2 linked regions of the Flexistipes sp. genome follow. The protein of the gene in region 2 binds, or shares a complex with, the protein of the main gene of each other region. Links are inferred from orthologs where the notes say so. Each region holds a gene or a part of one and is shown on either strand. Other genes may lie near its edges.

The links. The genes of interacting proteins can lie anywhere in the genome.
Region 1: the proteins of dnaG (region 2) and dnaB are in contact, whole or in part, in a crystal structure (PDB 2R6A), measured with the Geobacillus stearothermophilus proteins. The link is inferred for Flexistipes sp. from one-to-one orthologs. Residues at the interface, in WP_049624496.1 of Geobacillus stearothermophilus: Lys456, Leu457, Leu458, Pro459, Ala460, Asn463, Ala464, Leu467, Leu535, Leu536, Ile537, Ala538, Gln544, Glu545, Asp548, Tyr549, His552; in WP_033016901.1 of Geobacillus stearothermophilus: Ser13, Glu15, Ala16, Gln18, Glu91, Leu92, Asp94, Ala95, Val96, Pro97, Thr98, Ala99, Ala100, Asn101, Tyr104, Tyr105, Ile108.

The regions. Positions count from the first base shown.
Region 1 is NZ_JAXKVW010000001.1:171,638-177,436, reverse strand. The notes cover bases 1,478-4,408. They hold dnaB (replicative DNA helicase), read left to right. Parts: upstream 1,478-2,221; coding sequence 2,222-3,595; downstream 3,596-4,408. Other genes in these bases: lpxC (UDP-3-O-acyl-N-acetylglucosamine deacetylase), read left to right, coding at 3,896-4,408; rplI (50S ribosomal protein L9), read left to right, coding at 1,762-2,208; UMU13_RS00760 (regulatory protein RecX), read left to right, coding at 1,478-1,781. In the rest of the region: recombinase RecA, read left to right, coding at 1-174; UMU13_RS00765 (type IV pilus twitching motility protein PilT), read left to right, coding at 167-1,288; more of UMU13_RS00760, read left to right, coding at 1,269-1,477; more of lpxC, read left to right, coding at 4,409-4,807; UMU13_RS00740 (M48 family metallopeptidase), read left to right, coding at 5,742-5,799. UniProt on the Escherichia coli protein: The main replicative DNA helicase, it participates in initiation and elongation during chromosome replication. Travels ahead of the DNA replisome, separating dsDNA into templates for DNA synthesis.
Region 2 is NZ_JAXKVW010000004.1:48,853-54,720, reverse strand. What follows is about bases 1-3,000. They hold dnaG (DNA primase), read right to left. Parts: upstream 2,362-3,000; coding sequence 640-2,361; downstream 1-639. Other genes in these bases: UMU13_RS04385 (hypothetical protein), read right to left, coding at 2,358-2,927; rpoD (RNA polymerase sigma factor RpoD), read right to left, coding at 1-588. Also shown: UMU13_RS04380 (ABC transporter ATP-binding protein), read left to right, coding at 3,168-4,124; UMU13_RS04375 (glycine betaine ABC transporter substrate-binding protein), read right to left, coding at 4,470-5,342; UMU13_RS04370 (ABC transporter permease), read right to left, coding at 5,370-5,868. UniProt on the Escherichia coli protein: RNA polymerase that catalyzes the synthesis of short RNA molecules used as primers for DNA polymerase during DNA replication.

The DNA.
Region 1 (5,799 bases), on a different replicon or contig from region 2:
TACGGCAATACCAGGCTTGGACAGGGCAAGGAAAATACCAGAGCCTATTTAATGGAAAACAGTGAGATAGCAGAGGAAATAGAGAATCAGATTAAAAAGAATCACAATATCCCTGTAACGGAAAACCCGTCTGAAAAAGCCGGACGAAAACAGGAGGAACAGCCCGATGATTGACATTACCAGTATTTTGACTACTGCAGTAAAAAAAAGGGCTTCGGATATTCACCTTAAAGCCGGCAGACATCCTATTTTCAGGATAGACGGCAAGCTTATTCAATCCCCCGATTTCCCAAAACTTTCAGCTGAAGAGCTTTTGAAAACAGCCGCTTCAATGATGAGTAATAACATAAGGGCAAAGTTTAAAGAACGCCTTGAAGCTGATTTTTCGTATAGTGTGAAAGATTTGGGTCGTTTCAGGGTTAATGCCTATCTTCAGAGGGGGAGCGTTGTTTTGGTAATGAGGTCGATCCCCAGAAATATCCCCTCTATTGAAGAGCTCAATCTGCCTGAGGTTCTCAAGAACGTGGCAATGCAGCAAAGGGGACTGGTTCTTGTTACAGGAACGACCGGTACAGGTAAATCAACAACTTTGGCTTCCATGATAAAATACATTAATACAGAAAGAGAAGTTAATGTGATAACTATTGAAGACCCAATTGAATTCCTGCACAGAGACAATAAATCGATAATATCCCAACGGGAAATAGGTACGGATACTTTGAATTTTCCTGATGCCTTGAAATATTCCCTCAGACAGGATCCGGATGTGATACTGGTTGGTGAGATGAGAGATGTGGAAACTATCGAGACTGCACTTCTTGCTGCTGAAACGGGACACCTTGTAATGTCCACCCTGCATACTCTGGATGCTCCTGAGACGATTAACAGGATTATTACCGTATTTCCTCCCTATCATCAGAGACAGGTTAGGATGCAGCTGGCCTCTATTCTTAAGGCGGTTATTTCAATGCGCTTGGTTCCAAAGGCCGATGGAAAAGGAAGAGTTCCGGCGGTGGAAGTGATGGTAAACACACCGACGATTAAAGACTGTATAATCGATAAAGAAAAAATGAGTCAGATCGGCGATTTTATGGAATCAGGCAAAAGTATGTACGGTTCTCAAAGTTTTGATCAGTCTCTGTACTCACTTTACCAAAAAGGGTTGGTTACTTATGATGAGGCTGTTAAATGGGCCACCCGCCCCGATGACTTTACTCTCAGAGTTAAAGGGATAACAACAACATCCGATGCAAAATGGCAGGATAATAATGGGGAGCAGACAGAATAAAACTCCCGAAAGTTATGTTTATGGTATATTAGCTAAGAAAGATTTTACCGAGGGAGAGATAGCTTACAGACTTAAACGCAGATTCGACTTGTCCGAGAGTGAAGTGAGTGCAATTCTGGATAAGCTGAAACGGTTCAATTTTATTGATGATGAACGGTTTGTGAAACTTTTTACACTGACAAAGCTAAGGCAGGGGTACGGCCCCTATTACATTTGCAGAAAGCTTTCGGAAAAAATGGTTGATATCTCCGTGGAAGATGTGGAAGAAATTGCTTTTAAAGAAAATTTGGAAATTGAGCAGATAGCTGTTGACGTTTGCAGAAATAAGGTTAGAAATATTACGAACAAAAGCGGGAAAATATCAGAAAATACCCCTTCTGCTATCAGTGTTTATAAAAAATGCTTTGACTTTTTGGTCAGAAGAGGTTTTGATATTGAACTTTCAAGAAGAATAGCAAAGGAGGAGTCAAAATATGAAGGTGATTTTTCTTAAAGATGTTAAAGGAACAGCTCATGAAGGTGATGTCAAAGAGGTTAAAGACGGCTATGCCCGTAATTACCTTATGCCTAAAGGTCTTGTTGCACCGGCTACAGAAGCCAATTTGAAAAAACTTGAGAGCAGGAAAGATAAAATTAAAGCAAAGGAAGAGACAAAACTTTCTGTGGCAAAAGAAAAAGCCGAAAAACTAAGCAGTCTGGAGATAAACCTGACAATGAAAGCAGGGGAGAAAGGAAGGCTTTTCGGTGCAGTCACTTCACAGGATATAGCTGATGCTATCAGTGAGAAAGGCATAGATGTGGATAAAAAGGATATTGAACTTAAAAATCCTATCAAGGAAATCGGAGAACATACTGTTACAATCGGTCTTTACAAGGAAGCCAAGGCTGATGTAAAAGTTAATATCAAAGCTGAAGAATAGACAGGCAGGTGTAATGGCTAACGGTTATACTAAAAATTACAGAAACAATACGGCTTATTCTGACAATAACAGCCCCGCCATCAAGAAGCCACCTTATAGCATGGAGGCCGAACAGGCTGTACTTGCTTCTATACTTATTGACGATAAGGCGCTTGATAAAATTGTGCATCTTCTGGGGGTCAGTGATTTTTATTACCCCCCTCATAAAATAATTTTTAAAGAACTTATGGAGCTTGCCCATAATAATAAGCCGCTGGATATTGTAACCCTCGTTAGTTCCCTCAATGACAAAGAGCTTACAGAAAAAGCAGGCGGGGTGGATTATATTTCTGAGCTGGTGAATATTATACCCAATTCGGCCAATATTGTTCATTACGCCAATATGGTAAAAGACAAAGCGCTGTTGCGGGCGTTAATCGAGTTTAGCTCAGATATTGCCGAGAAGTCCTATTCATATACCGGTGAAATCAGCAGTTTAGTTGACGAAGCTGAGAAGCATATTTTCAGTCTGGCTGAATTCAAACTTAAGAATGAAGTTCAGCCGATAGGTGTGGTAATAAAGGATACTTTTGAAATTTTAGAAAGTCTTTACGGCAGGAACGAACAGATTACCGGAATACCAACCGGATTTATGGATCTGGACAGGTTAACAAACGGTCTTCAGAAGTCTGACCTTATTATCGTAGCCGGCAGACCCGGTATGGGCAAGACTGCTTTCGCAATGAATCTCGCCCTGAACACCTGCAGCAAGTATGACAGATCGGCAGCTGTTTTTTCTTTGGAGATGTCTTCCGGACAGCTCGTGCAAAGGCTTTTGTCTTCTGAAGCGAAAATAGAGTCTACAAAGCTGCGTAACGGAAGGCTGAACAATGATGAATGGCAGAGACTTGCCAGTGTTGGTTCGGAGTTGAATGATTTGAACCTGTTCCTTGATGACACACCTGCTATTTCATCTATGGAGCTTAGAGCGAAATGCAGAAGGCTTAAGAGGGAATATGATCTGGATGTGGTTATAGTTGATTATCTTCAGCTTATGTCAGGCAGCAGAGCTGAAAGCAGGGAGCAGCAAATTTCAGAAATCTCGAGGGCGCTGAAAGCCCTTGCAAAAGAGCTGAACATTCCGGTCATAGCACTTTCCCAGCTTAACAGGGGTGTTGAAAACAGAACGGATAAAAGACCTGTTCCCTCTGACCTGAGAGAGTCCGGGGCTATTGAACAGGATGCAGACCTTATTATGTTTTTATATCGTGACGAGGTGTATCATCAGGATACAAAGCTTCCCGGAGTTGCCGAACTTATTGTGGCCAAGCATAGAAACGGCCCTACTGATACTATAAAGCTTGCTTTCCTTGAAGAGTACACCCGCTTTGAAAATGCTGAATTATAAACGGCTTAGGCCGGTCTATTATGAGTGTTCGGGTGTATGTTTTTTTTAACACCATGTTGTTTATGTATTACATAAATGTATAATGTTTTTGTTTTTTTATAAATCATAAGATGATATTTGCAATAAGACAGTTTTAGAAAAACTTTATGAAATTTCTTGTAATGGCTGTGTTTAAAGCTTTTGAAAGTTTGAATTGTGAAATAAGTGTTTGCAAAATACTTTATAATCGGATAATATTATAATATATGTTTTTTGGAATGTTTTTTGCTACAATGTTTTGAAGACACAATTGGAGTAAGTATGTATCAAACAACTTTAAATAGAGAGATTTCATTCTCCGGGACGGGATTGCACAGCGGCAGCTATATAGATGTGAATATTAAGCCCGCCCACCCGGACACAGGGATACAGTTTATAAGGAATGATGTTGACAATAGTCAATTAACGAAGGTTTCACCTTTTGATGTTTATTCCACACAACTGGCCACTTCTATTAAATGCGGCGGAGCTTCAATCAGCACTATAGAACATCTTATGGCGGCTTTGTACGGATTGGGTATAGATAATGCGGTTGTGGAAGTAAATGCAGGGGAGATTCCAATCCTTGACGGCAGTGCAGCGCCTTTTGTCGATATACTTTCCCAGGCAGGGGTTAAGGTGTTGGGCAAAAAACGAAAGTACCTTAAATTCAAAAAGCGTATACGAGTTGAATGGGGAGACAAGTGGGTTGAGCTTATTCCTTCCAGATTTCTAAAATTTACATGCCATATAGATTTTGACAACAAGCACGTAAGGGAGCAAAAAGCTTTCTTTAATGTTAGCCCACAAGTTTTTAAGAATGAAATAGCCAAAGCAAGAACATTCGGTTTTAAAGAAGAGGTGGAAAGCCTCTGGCAGATGGGACTGGCCCGCGGCGGTTCTCTCGACAATGCAGTTGTAGTGGGTGATGAGGGAGTAATCAACAGTGAGGGGCTGAGATTCGAGGATGAATTTGTCAGGCACAAGACTTTGGACCTTATTGGAGATGTATCGCTGCTTGGATACAGGTTTTACGGGCATGTGCGCGCTTATAAATCCGGACATCAGCTGAACAACCTTCTGGCAAGAACACTTTTGGAATCAACTGCCTACTACACAGTAACTGAAATAGAAGAAGATTATAAGCAAGCTGGTTATGAAAGTATAGTTCTGGAACCTCAGGGAGCTGTTTAAAGGGATAATATCCCTTTAAACAGCATGTTTCACCAATTTCTTTTTACAAATTATTATTTCTACTGAAGTCACCTCATTTTTCGCAGTGCAAATATTTTTCAATGTAATTTGCACGCATTTCGCAGCCGAAACTCGAAACTACTGCCGCTAACCGTCTACTAGCACCAGCCTTTCAGGCTGGTAAAAATGTTGTATACACAAATTGATTGACTTCGTCAATTTTAGCTATTTACATAGCTGCTAATCGGTCTTTGACCGATGCCAGTGGAACACATTCGACATCGGCTGCTTCATTTGTGCAAATTACATTGAAATCAGTGTCATGTTAGCTAAGTATATGTAAAACAATACTTTTATATAATTTTTGGGGTGATGCCAGATTATTTTTAATAATATCACCGTTTTTTTGCTATTTTTCACTTCCACAACACTTTTCATAATTCAGGAAAAACTGCTCTTGTTGGCAACCTCCCATTTTTTTAGAGCTATGACAATACTCAGATATTGTTAGTACATAGATAGAGATCCCTCGGCTTCGCTCGCCCTGTTAAATATCAGCTTCGCTGATTGCCTACGGCATTTAACGGGGCGAGGGATGACATAAATTGTTGTCTAACATCCGCCTTGGGCGGATAAATAGAATGTAAACATATTTACCAGTCTAAAAGACTGGTGCTAGCCGCAGGCATTCTTTCGAGCAAAGTGAGAAATCTTAACCATATGAAACGACATAACGAATAAATATACAACTGTGCTTAATATTGGGATATCTTCATGAGTGAAAGTCCAAATATTAAGATAAAGTATTGTCAAATAGCACAAGTACAAAAATTTTGGAAGGACGCCAATGCTCTTGTTGTTGACTTGGTATGGAGGATATTTTATCCTGCTTCTTCATTCATACAAAAATGATTTTTAATTTAAGGAGAATACATTGCCAATAATCGGATATTTTATTATTTTAACTCTCATTGCAGCAGAAATTTACGAAT
Region 2 (5,868 bases):
TTTGAGCTGTGCAACAATATCTTCCAGGACACCCAGGAAATCCTCTTTTATTTTGATTTCCCTTTCATCTTTTAATACTTTAATTTCTTCTTCATCAAGCTCTTCATAATCGACGATTTCATCAGATTCAGTGTCCAGATCATCATCCACATCAATAATGTCCTTTAATTTCATCTCGCCCATTTTTATATTTTCAGCTATTTCCATAATCTGCTTGGCCGTTGTGGGAAAAGAAAGTACACTTTTAATAACCTTTCGCTGCCCCTCTTCTATTTCTTTAGCCACATCTATTTCTTCTTCTCTGCTTAAAAGGGGTATGTTACCCATTTCACGCAGATAAAGCCTCACAGGATCATCGGTACTGATAGCTGCTTCAACACTCACTTCTTCCTCACCGCTTTCAGAGCTTTCTTCTTCAATATTGCTGTGAGACAGTAATGAGTTTTTCTTGTTGTTATTGTCAAGAACATCGATTTTTAATTGAGCAAGAAGCATCAAAACATCATCAATAAGTTCCGTAGAAATAATATCTTCGGACAACAGTTCGTTTATCTCATCAAAGGTAACAAAGCCTTTCTCTTTGCCCATGGAGATGAGTTGCTTAACTTCGGGTATTTTTATTTTCTTAGGCATAGACGTTTAAACCTCCAAAACTGACGATCTGAGTTCTTTAATTTCGGTTAATATTTTATTGAGTTTTTCAAGTATTTCTTCAGATTTAACAGGATCGTTTTTGAACTGACTAAGTTCATTGATTTTAATTTTTTTCATCCTTTCCAGATAATTAAACCTTAACTTATTTTTGTTTTTAAGAGCCACGGCATAAGGATCTTCATCCCCAAAGTCCGTGATTAAGATGTTCGAGGCAATCTCCCCTATCTCTTCATCATTGAGCAGAACATGCATAATATCACCATTTTTCAAAACATCAATAATTTTTTTATAAATCTTTCTAAAATTTTCATCACTGAAATATTCTTCATTCATATCTTCCAACAAAGAATCGATAACATCTTCTGAAAGACTAAATAAGGAGGCGAGAAAATTTTCCTCACAAAAATAATTTAATTTACCACCTCTTTTTTCAATTGTATTAAAAGTATTCTTATGTGAAGAAAATTCAATATCTTTGCGTAAAGTTTCTTCATTTAAACCAAAAATCTTTGCTGTCTGGGCAAAATACTCATCTTTTAAATACGGGTTTTTAACTTTGATCAGGAGTGATTTAATCCTTTCTATGATTTTGAGCTTTTTCTGGTATGAATCTGCATACTTTGACAAATTGTTTATATAAGTGACAAACAAATCTTTTCTGCTTTCAAGCTTTTCCAAAAAAGCAGAAACACCTTTTTCTTTTATCAAAGAATCAGGATCATCCTCCTCCGGCAGAAAAACAACCTGTGGGAAAAAATTTATATCTATAAACGTTTCCAGTGATCTGTAAGCTGCTTTTTTTCCTGCAAAATCTCCGTCAAACACGAGTATGACATCATCGCAGTAACGTTTAAGAAGCGCTGCCTGCTCTTTAGTAAAGGATGTTCCCATAGGAGAAACGGTATTTTTGATACCTGCCTGACTGCACCGCATTACGTCGATATAACCTTCTACAACAATTCCCGTTTTTTCCTCTTTCATCTTAGATTTAGCACCGTCCATGTTGTAGAGAAATTTGCGTTTTTCAAAAACATCTGTCGTGGGCGAATTTATATATTTCGGTTTCACATCATCTTTCAGTGACCGTCCGCTGAAGGCAATAACATTCCCCATAGTATCTTTAATGGGGAAACTCAGCCGGCCAGCAAACTTAAATTTCAACCGCCCGGAATATTCGTAAAAAAGACCTGTAGCTGCAAGTGAATTTTTGGAATATTTTTTCCTTAAAAACGATATGTCAAAATTTTCCGGGAAAAAACCGATATCAAACTCATCCAGTATCTGCCTGTCAAAACCTCTTTTCAGCATATACTCCAAAGCATGCCTGCCGGTATTACCGATTAAATCCTGCTTGGAACGGACAAGAAGCTCTTTATGAATTTCAAGTATCTCATTGTAATGTCTCGGGCGCTCTCGCTGCTCGAATACGATATTGTAACGCTCACACAGCATTTTCATTGCATCCACAAAATCCAGGTTATGATATTTCATTGCAAATCCAACGACATTGCCGGCTGCACCGCATCCAAAACAGTGGTAAAGTTTTTTCTCAGGTGTTACAGAGAATGAAGGGGTTCTTTCATCATGAAAAGGGCATAACCCTTTAAAGCTGCTGCCCGTTTTCTTCAAATCGACAAATTGGGAAATATACTCAGCAATATCCACCCTTTCCAAAATTTCTTCCAGCAAACCTTCTGATCTTGTCATAAGGGTGCATTAGCCTCCAGAATATCCAGGAAATCACCACTTTTGTAAAAAGGGGCAAACCCAGCGTTTTCAATAAGGTGAAAAGAGCATCCGTTATACATTTCTGCAAAATACAGATGGTACTTAAAAAGCACAAGACGGTCAGAATCCCCGATAAAAACGTATGTATTTGTGAACCATCGATTTTTATCAGGATATACAACTTTGCCGCGATTTTTGGTTATGTCCCTCTCAGTATCAATATATTCATCTTCCAGTATACCTGTTTTTTTTCGATACGTCGCTTCAAATTCACCTGATTTATCGCTGCTGTTGTAAACAAAATAATCGTAATCGAGGTATGGTGAAATTAAAATTTTAATATTATTCAAGTCGCTTTTATTCATAGCTTCCAGGATATCCAGGCAACCGCTGCCCCACCCTGCAATAATATCATTTTCTCCTATATTCAAGAAATCAGAAGATTTAGATATTTCCACATCAAAACGGTTTGTCAACGGCTCAAAACTATCGTACAGCAGTTTTTCATTAAAGAACCAGTCGTTTAAAAAAATTAATTTTTGCATATAATATAAAAATCACCGAATATTATTTTAAGACCTTTGAATAACTCAGGAAGCGCGGCTTTAGCCGGGCAAGCGTTCTTTTGAAATTCAGTATTCACAGGCCTGCGGGACTAAAGTCCCACTTCCTAAAACATGGAAAAACAAATTATTCAAAGGTCTTATTTTTTGTTTTTTAAATTACTCAAAGCTCTTTAATATAATTTTATAGACAAAGTAAAATTTTTCAAATATTATTTTCACATGATTCAGGCAAATAACCTCTTTGTAGAACTAAAGCATTCCCAACCAAGAACTTATATCTTAAGAGATATTTCACTGGAACTTAAAAAAGGTGAGATCCTTGGAATTGCAGGAGAATCAGGCTCGGGAAAGACAGTCCTTTCAAAAACATTGATGGGGCTGATAAAGGAGCCTCTCATAAAAACAGACGGCACAATCAGTATAAAAGGTGAAAAATATTCCAGTCTTTCCCATTTGAAAAAGTATCGCGGCCGCTTTTTCTCAATGATATTCCAGAACCCTTCCGCTTCACTAAATCCGGTATTTACAGTAGGTTACCAACTTATTGAAACTCTTATAACATTTAATAAGGGTATGAATAAGAAAGAAGCTGAAAAAGAGGCTGTCAAACTGCTTTCGGAAGTTGAAATAGATCATCCTGAGGAACGCATGAAAAGTTATCCGCATAATTTAAGCGGCGGAATGAACCAAAGAGTTATGATAGCACTCGCCCTTTCAACAAATCCCGAAATTCTTATTGCAGACGAACCCACAACTGCTCTGGATGTTACAATTCAGGCTCAGATAATAGATTTACTGCTTAAACTGAATAAACAAAAATCAATCTCAATTATATTCATCTCCCATGATCTGTCTCTGCTACAGACAATATGTGACAACATTTTAATTTTATATGCCGGCGAGTTAATGGAAAAGATAAGTGCTTCTGATCTTAAATCAAATATAATAAGGCATCCGTATACCTATGCTCTGAAAAGCTGCATCCCTGATATTAACAAAAAAGAAGATTTCCTTTTTTCCATTCCGGGCACAATTAAATCCAATACCGCTGAAGATGATAACAGATGCGTATTTCACGACAGATGCAATCATATGACAAATATATGTGAAACCAAAAAACCTGAGATAAATGGAAGCATTAACTACAAATGTCATCACCCGCTTTTGCAAAAGTAAGACTTATGAGATAGGGAGATGGAGAGATAGTTGAGGTGATAACCGCGCACTAAACGCTTTAAGTGTGCGCTCGAAAGAATGCCTTATGTTTACATTCTATTTAGCCGCACAACGCGGATGTTGTGCAAAAAATTGTCACCTCGACCGAAGCGGAGAGGTCTCCATCTATATGCTAATAATTTCTGCGTCTCTGCTTATAATCTACAGTTTTATGTGTGTGGTAGTAAGGTTATAAGGTTCATAGATGTTTTATAGGTTATATAAGTTATTTGTTTGTATAATGTGGTAGGTATTACAGAAATGAAAAATCCTGCCACTAAAAGTTAGTGGCAGGATTAACATTACTTACTTAGCTGCTTCTTTAACAGGTTCTAACAGCTTGTTGATCTTCTCTTTGTTATTCTCGATAAATTTCTCGGCACTCTTTGAAGGAGCCATCTGGTTCTTGTTATCAAGTAAAACAGGACTGAGATCTAACTTTGTCCAGTCAAAGTTGCTGAAAAAACTGTACAGAAGCTTGTCATCCTCTTTCAAATCTTTACGTACAATGGTGTCAATTGTTTCAGATTCACTGAAAATACCGTTTTTATCTTTCAGAACTTTCAGATCATAAGCACCGAATGCCCAATGAGGTTTCCAAAGAGGAACAACGATCCATTCGTTATTTTTGATTGCTCTGTCAAGGCTTGCCATCATAATAGCACCACTGCCGGTCACATACCTAAACTCGCCGAGATTTGATGTATCATTTTTAATAGCCTTGTCAATCGCCTTGGACATACCTGCACCGGGATCAATACCTATGATTTCACCGTTGAACTTCTCTTTATAATCTGCAAGTTCTGAAATACTGTCAGCTTTAACATAGGAAGGTACTACAAGACCTGTAACTGCTCCCTCATAGTTTGTCTGGGCATTCTCAATGCCATCCTGGTATTTCTTATAAAGGTCACCATGAGTGAGAGGTAGCCAGGCACACATAAGTGCATCGGAATCGCCAGTATTTACTGATGCCCACATTGCAGCGTTTGCAACGGATCTGAGCTGAACATCATATCCTAAGTCTTCAAGGATACCACCTGCAACATGTGTAATTGCCACACACCTTGCCCATTCCACATAAGGAATGGTAACTTTCTCTTGCTTAGCCATAACTGCAGTTGCAGACAAAATTAACATTGTCAGCATTACAGCAATAATTTTAGTCAATTTTTTCATTTTGACCTCCTTTTTATTTTTGTGCTTCTATTTCGCCACACTTTGTGTGATACGATCAAGTATTATAGCGATAATAACAATACCTATACCGGCTTCAAAACTTCTGCCTACCCAAAGTCTCTGTATACCACGCCAAACTTCGCCACCAAGTCCGGCTGCACCAATCATAGCTGCAATAACAACCATTGAAAGAGCGAGCATAATCGTCTGGTTGACCCCTGCCATTATTGTCGATTTGGCAATAGGAAGCTGCAATTGAACCAAACGCTGCTTCTTATTGGAACCAAAAGCTTCCGAACATTCAACGAGATCTTTCGGAACCTGACGGATTCCAAGAGCTGTTAAACGTATCGTAGGAGGAATGGAGAAAATAACTGTAGCAAATATCGCAGGTACTTTCCCCAGACCGAAAAAAGAAATAGCGGGAATAAGATATACAAAAGCAGGCAGTGTCTGCATAAAATCCAGAATTGGCGTAACTATTTTATATACTTTCTGATAAAGTGCTGCCAATATACCTATAGGG